Regions from separate parts of the Streptomyces sp. NBC_01537 genome, predicted to be linked through region 1. Evidence: riboswitches for the same ligand, from Rfam matches in the RefSeq annotation. Region 1 holds a riboswitch; the other holds the start of a gene.
What was found. A riboswitch is a leader RNA that binds a small molecule or an ion and turns the genes downstream of it on or off. The one in region 1 is predicted to bind cobalamin.

Region 1 (3,403 bases):
AAGCGACGCGGAGCGTCGTTGACCGACGACAACGCCGCGAGCGTGCGTGCCAGGGCGCGCGACGCCGCGGAGATCCACAAGACAGGCCCTAGTGCTCTGACAGGGCCTCCGCGCGGCCTCATAGAGACCCGCCACCACCCAGCCGCCCCTAGTTAACCTTCCGTTCACCCGGATTACGTACGGTCGCCACCGCCACTGTCCGATCGAACGATTGCCTGGGTAAATGGAACACATCACGCTCCTGATCGGAATCGTGATCGTTACCGCTCTCGTGTTCGACTTCACGAACGGTTTCCACGACACCGCCAATGCGATGGCAACCACCATCTCCACTGGCGCGCTCAAGCCCAAGACGGCGGTGGCCATGTCCGCCGGCCTCAATCTTGTCGGTGCCTTCATCTCCGTCGAGGTCGCCCTGACCATCTCCAAGGGCATCATCGACGAGAGCGCCGGCGTCCAGCCGGAAGTGATCTTCGCCGGTCTGGTCGGCGCGATCCTGTGGAACCTGGTGACCTGGTACCTCGGTCTGCCCTCCAGTTCCTCGCACGCCCTGATGGGTGGTCTGATCGGCGCCACCATCGCCTCCGTCGGCCTGTCCGGGGTCAACGGCGACGCGGTCGCCGAGAAGGTGCTCATCCCGGCCATCGCGGCCCCGGTCGTCGCCGGTATCGCCGCCCTGCTGGCGACCCGCCTCACCTACCGGATCGGCCGCGACGCCGACCCCAAGGCCACCGCCAAGGGCTACCGCGCCGGCCAGATCGCCTCGGCCGGCCTGGTCTCGCTGGCGCACGGCACGAACGACGCGCAGAAGACCATGGGCGTGATCACCCTCGCCCTCGTCACCGGCAAGGTCATCGCCCCCGACGCCGACCCGCCGCTGTGGGTCATCGTCTCGGCCGGTCTCGCCATCGCGCTCGGCACCTTCATCGGCGGCTGGCGGATCATCCGCACCATGGGCAAGGGCATCACCGACATCCAGCCCCCGCAGGGCTTCGCCGCCCAGACGGGCGCCGCGACGGTGATCCTCGCCTCCTCCCACCTCGGCTTCTCGCTCTCCACGACGCACGTCGTCTCCGGCTCCGTCATGGGCGCCGGTCTCGGCCGCAAGGGCGGCGTCATCCGCTGGAGCACCGCCGGCCGCATGCTCGTCGCCTGGGCGCTGACGCTGCCGGCCGCCGGCCTCGCCGCCGCCGGCGCCGCGCTGCTGGCCGACCAGGGCGACTGGGGCGTCGGCGTCGTCGCGGCCCTGGCGGCCGCCGCCTGCGCGACCATCTGGGTCGCGGCGCGGCGCAAGCCGGTCGACCACACCAACGTCAACGAGGTGGAGGCGGAGGCGCCCGGCGTCGTCACCACCGCCATCGCCGCCGTCACTCCGCCGCCGGCCGGCCCGCTGACAGCCACCATCCCGGCCCCGGTCGCGGCGCCGACGACACCGGCCGCGCCCGCCGCCCAGACCACCACCCTCTAAGGACAGCAGCATCATGAGCATCGACTGGGCAGCCCTCGGCTCCGTCTTCGGAGTCAGCCTCGCCGTCACCGTCGGCCTTGTCGGCCTCTTCTCCCTGGGCATCGTCGGCCTCGCCAAGGAGGGCGCGACGGTGGCCCGTACGGGCGCATACGCCGCCTTCGCGCTGTGCGCGGCGGCAGTGGCGTACGGGATCTTCCTGATCGTGAGCTGACGCAGTACGGCAGTACGGCACCTGTACGAGCGGGGCACGGACCTGGTCCGTGCCCCGCTCGTTTGTGCGCTCGTGTGTGGATTCACACATCTTCCTTTGCAGGTCAAGGGTGAGTTGACGGGCATTGGCGCACGTGGTGGAGTTGCGGATGCCAAGCGGCGGCAGGAGAGGAAGTCCGGTGTGAATCCGGCGCGGTCCCGCCACTGTCACCGGGGAGTGCACCTCCGCACTCGGCCACGGCCCGTACGCGGGCTGGAAGGCCGGAGGTGTGCCGATCCGGGAGCCAGGAGACTCTCGCCACCGGTCACAGTCGAACCAGGGCGCGGACCCTGAGTGAGGACATCAGCCATGCGCGGCAGCCGCCGTTCGCACGACCCCGCCACGGCGGGCTGATCCCATGGCAGCGGATCGCATCGCGCCGGTCGGCGCCGGTGTCTTCGCCTGTGGCGCGGCACTTGGCTGGCTGGCCGACCTCACGTTCGCCGACCCCCGGCGCGGGCACCCCGTCGCCGCTTTCGGACGGGCCGCCGGGCTGCTGGAACAGCGGCTCTGGCGTGACAGCCGGGGCCGGGGCGCGCTCTACACCGCGCTGTGCGCGGGCGGCGCGGTGGGCGCCGCCGTGCTCGGCGCACGGGCCGTACGCTCCTCCCCCACCGCGTCCGCCGGGCTCACCGCGGCCGCCACCTGGGCGGTGCTCGGCGGCACTTCGCTGCGGCGCGAGGCCCGGACGGTGGGCGCGGCGCTGGAGGCCGGGGACCTGGCCGCGGCGCGGGAACGGCTGCCGCATCTTTGCGGACGGGACCCGAAGGCTCTGGACGAGCGGGAGATCGCGCGGGCGGTGGTGGAGTCGGTGGCCGAGAACACGTCCGACGCCGTCGTGGGCGCGCTCGTATGGGGCGCCGTGGCCGGCGTACCGGGGCTGGTCGGTTTCCGGGCCGTCAACACGCTGGACGCGATGGTCGGGCACCGGTCGCCGCGCTTCCGGCGGTTCGGGTGGGCCTCGGCCCGGCTGGACGACGTGGCCGGGTGGCCGGGTGCGCGGCTGACGGCCGCGCTGACGGTGCTCGCCGGGCCGGACCGCCGGGGGGCGTGGCGGGCCTGGCGTACGGACGGTGCGAAGCACCCGAGCCCCAACGCGGGGCCGGTCGAGTCGTCGTTCGCGGGGGCGTTGGGCGTGCGGCTGGGCGGGACGCTGGCGTATGGGGGGCGGGTTGAGCACCGGCCCGTGCTCGGTGGGGGCAACCGGGCGGTTGAGGTGCGCGATATAGAGCGGGCGGTGCGGCTTTCGTGGCGCGTGAGCGCGCTCGCGTTGGCGGCTGCGGTGGGTGGGCGGCTGGCGTGGGGCGTTCTGTCCCCCACCCCGCCCCTTCCCGAAACCGGGGCTCCGCCCCGGACCCCGCTGGGGCTCCGCCCCAGACCCCGGTCCTCAAACGCCGGACGGGCTGATTGGCGAGGTCGCTCATGAGCGGGGCTCTTCTCGTTGCTGGGACCACCTCCGACGCCGGCAAGAGCGTCGTAACCGCAGGCATCTGCCGGTGGCTCACCCGTCAGGGCGTCTCCGTCGCGCCGTTCAAGGCGCAGAACATGTCACTGAACTCGTATGTGACCCGGGAAGGCGCCGAAATCGGGCGTGCGCAGGCCATGCAGGCACAGGCCGCACGCGTGGAGCCGACGGCACTGATGAATCCCGTGCTGCTCAAGCCCGGTGGGGACCGCACCAGCCA
Region 2 (3,403 bases), 4.5 Mb from region 1:
AGTCGAAGGGCAGCCGCAGCTTGAAGAAGACGTCCTGCAGGCCCATCGCGCCCAGGCCGACGGGGCGCCAGCGGGAGTTGGAGCGGCCGGCCTGCTCGGTCGGGTAGAAGTTGATGTCGACGACCCGGTCCAGGAAGGTCACGGCGGTACGGACGGTGGCGTCCAGGCGCTCCCAGTCGATGTCTCCGTCGGCGCCCTCGCCCACCACGAAGGCGCCCAGGTTGACCGAGCCGAGGTTGCAGACGGCGGTCTCCCCGTCGTCCGTCACCTCCAGGATCTCGGTGCACAGGTTGGAGGAGTGGACCGTGTGGCCCGGCTCGGCGGTCTGGTTGGCGGTGCGGTTGGAGGCGTCCTTGAAGGTCATCCAGCCCTGGCCGGTCTGCGCGAGGGTGCGCATCATCCGGCCGTACAGGTCCCGGGCGGGCATGGTCTTCTGGGCGAGTCCGGCCGCCTCGGCCTTGCGGTACGCCGCGTCGAACTCATCGCCCCACAGGTCGACCAGCTCGGGGACGTCGGAGGGGGAGAACAGCGACCACTGGCCGTCGGTGTCGACCCGGCGCATGAACTCGTCGGGGATCCAGTGCGCGAGGTTGAGGTTGTGCGTACGCCGGGCGTCCTCACCGGTGTTGTCGCGCAGTTCCAGGAACTCCTCGATGTCGGAGTGCCACGTCTCCAGGTAGACCGCGGCGGCGCCCTTGCGCCGGCCGCCCTGGTTCACGGCGGCGACCGAGGCGTCCAGGGTCTTCAGGAACGGGACGATGCCGTTGGAGTGGCCGTTGGTGCCCCGGATGAGGGAGCCGCGGGAGCGGATGCGGCTGTACGAGAGGCCGATGCCGCCGGCGTGCTTGGAGAGGCGGGCGACCTGGTGGTAGCGGTCGTAGATGGAGTCCAGCTCGTCGAGGGGGGAGTCCAGGAGGTAGCAGGACGACATCTGGGGGTGCCGGGTGCCGGAGTTGAAGAGCGTCGGGGAACTGGGGAGGTAATCCAGGCGGCTCATCAGGGCGTAGAGAGCGGCGACTTCGTCGGCGGCGCGGGCGCTGTGGTCCTCGGCGAGGCCGGAGGCGACGCGCAGGAGGAAGTGCTGCGGGGTCTCGATGACCTGGCGGGTGATGGGGTGGCGCAGCAGGTAGCGGCTGTGCAGCGTGCGCAGGCCGAAATAGCCGAACAGGTCGTCCGCGGTCGGGTCGATCAGCGCGTTCAGGCGGGCCGCATGCGCATGCACGAATTCGGCGGTGCCGTCGGCGATCAGACCCTCGCGGTGGCCGACCGCGATGGAGGTGGTGAAGGAGGTGACGCCCTGTCCGGCCGCCTCGTCGGCGATGGCGCGGGTGAGCAGGCGCGCGGCGAGCCGGGAGTACTGCGGGTCCTCGGAGATGAGCCCGGCGGCGGACTCGATGGCCAGCATGCGCAGCTCGGCCTCGTCGGCGACGGCGCTGCGGCCGCGCAGCACGGCGGCGGCGACCCGGCCGGGGTCGGTGTCGGGGAGGTCGGCGGTGAGCTCCGTCAGGATGCGCAGCAGGGCGGTTCCCACAGAAGGGACTTCTGCTGCGGCAGGCGGTGCGGCGGGCGCGATGGTCACGTGTGCTCTCTCCCTCGTACGGCGGCCGCACGAGGGAAGGTGAGCGCACACGGGCAGCAGGGCATGCCGCGGCGCGTCCACCGGCCCAATCCGCGAGGCCCGGACATGACGGCACCCGGGAGTGGGTTCTCGGGTGCGCTGCCGGCAGGCGGCCGGACTTGCGGGCACGCAGGAACGCAGCCCGCTCACCGTTGCGGGGCAGCTCCGGATTCTCACCGGATTCCCCTGCGGTGGCAGCGCTGCTGAGCATACATCTAGTGGTGCCCTTCGGAGGCACCCCCAGATGTTGTGTCCGGCGTGTTGCCGAGCTCACAGATCCGTGACGAGCTCCAGGGAATAGCAGCGCAGATGAATGCCCGGCACCGGGGTCCAGTCCCGCTCGGGCAGGCGGGCGAAGCCGAGGCGTTCGTAGAGCCGGTGGGCGGTGTGCATGCGCGGGCCGGTCGATATGACGATCCGGGACATACCGAGCTCCCGAGCCCGGTTCACGCACGCCCGCACCAACGCGTCGGCCGCGCCCCGGCCCTGGTGCGCCGGGTTCACGGCCAGCATCCGGAACTCGCCCTCGCCGTCCCGGGCCACCTCCGTATAGGCCGAGCCGTGGGGCACGAACGCGACACTGCCGAGCACATCGCCGCCGCCGTCCGCCGTGTCCACGGCGACCAGCAGTTCGGTGTGCTCGGCGCGGTGCCGGGCATTGCGCAGCTCCTCGAGGTAGCTGTCGCCCTCGGGGAGCACGGCCGCGTAGGCCCGTGCGGTGATCTCTCCGACGGCCGTGAGTTCATCGGGCCGTGCGTGGCGGATGGTGATGTCCATCGGGCCAGTCTGACGCAGGGGTCCGGCACCCGGAGACCGGACAGGTCCTGGGTCAGGCCGCGATGACCCACTCGTCGCGGGCGGCCTCGGCGGCGCGGGCCGCGCGCAGCTGGCGGTCGATGCGGCGCTCGTGGGCCAGGCCCACGAGGACGGGGGCGGCGATGACGAGGAAGAAGGCGATGACGGCTGCGAAGGCGAGGTATGTGTTCATGCATCCAATGTGCTCCTCCCGGCCCGGGGATGGGAGTGGCAGGACTGCCGTACTACCTCGAATTCCTGCCACGCCTGTGTGACACTGGACCCATGCTGAAAAACGTCGCTGTCGTGCTCCTGGACGGGGTCCACCCCTTCGAGTTCGGCGTGGTATGCGAGGTCTTCGGGGTCGACCGGAGCGAACAGGGCCTGCCGGTGTACGACTTCGCCGTGGTCGCCGCCGAGCGGTCGCCGGTCCAGGTGCACGGCGGCTTCACCATCGACACCCCGTACCGGCTGGACCGGCTCGCCGAAGCCGATCTCATCGCCATTCCCGCCGGCTGCAACCTGCCGGAGCAGGAGACGTATCCGGCTGATCTGCTGCTCGCCCTGCGCGACGCGGTCGAGCGTGGCGCGCGGGTGCTCAGCGTCTGCTCCGGGGCCTTTGTGCTCGGCGCCGCCGGACTGCTCGACGGGCGCGGGTGCACGACGCACTGGCGGCACACGGATGCGCTCGCGCGGAGGTTTCCGCTCGCGCGGATCGAGCCCGATGTGCTCTACGTGGACGAGGACCCGGTGATCACCTCGGCCGGCACTGCCGCCGGAATCGACGCCTGCCTGCACCTCGTACGCAAGGAGCAGGGCAGCGCCGTCGCCAGCGCGATCGCCCGACGGATGGTCGTGCCGCCGCACCGGGAGGGCGGCCAGGCGCAGTACGTCGACCGGCCGGTGCCCAGCCGCACGCAGTGCGACACGGTGGGCGAGGTCCTCGGGTGGATGGAGCGGCACCTCGACCGTGAGGTCACGGTGGAGGAG

Region 2: another riboswitch for cobalamin. It lies ahead of OG607_RS15195 (ribonucleoside-diphosphate reductase subunit alpha); the one in region 1 lies ahead of OG607_RS36140 (cobalamin biosynthesis protein).

Annotation. Positions count from the first base shown of each region.
Region 1 covers NZ_CP109392.1:7,873,765-7,877,167, reverse strand. The annotation lists gene OG607_RS36150 (anion permease) at 224-1,468, shown strand; gene OG607_RS36145 (hypothetical protein) at 1,482-1,679, shown strand; cobalamin riboswitch at 1,846-1,973, shown strand; gene OG607_RS36140 (cobalamin biosynthesis protein) at 2,077-3,144, shown strand; gene OG607_RS36135 (cobyric acid synthase) at 3,141-3,403, shown strand, end outside.
Region 2 covers NZ_CP109392.1:3,345,929-3,349,331, reverse strand. The annotation lists gene OG607_RS15195 (ribonucleoside-diphosphate reductase subunit alpha) at 1-1,579, opposite strand, end outside; cobalamin riboswitch at 1,705-1,841, opposite strand; gene OG607_RS15190 (GNAT family N-acetyltransferase) at 1,889-2,395, opposite strand; gene OG607_RS15185 (hypothetical protein) at 2,448-2,606, opposite strand; gene OG607_RS15180 (helix-turn-helix domain-containing protein) at 2,699-3,403, shown strand, end outside.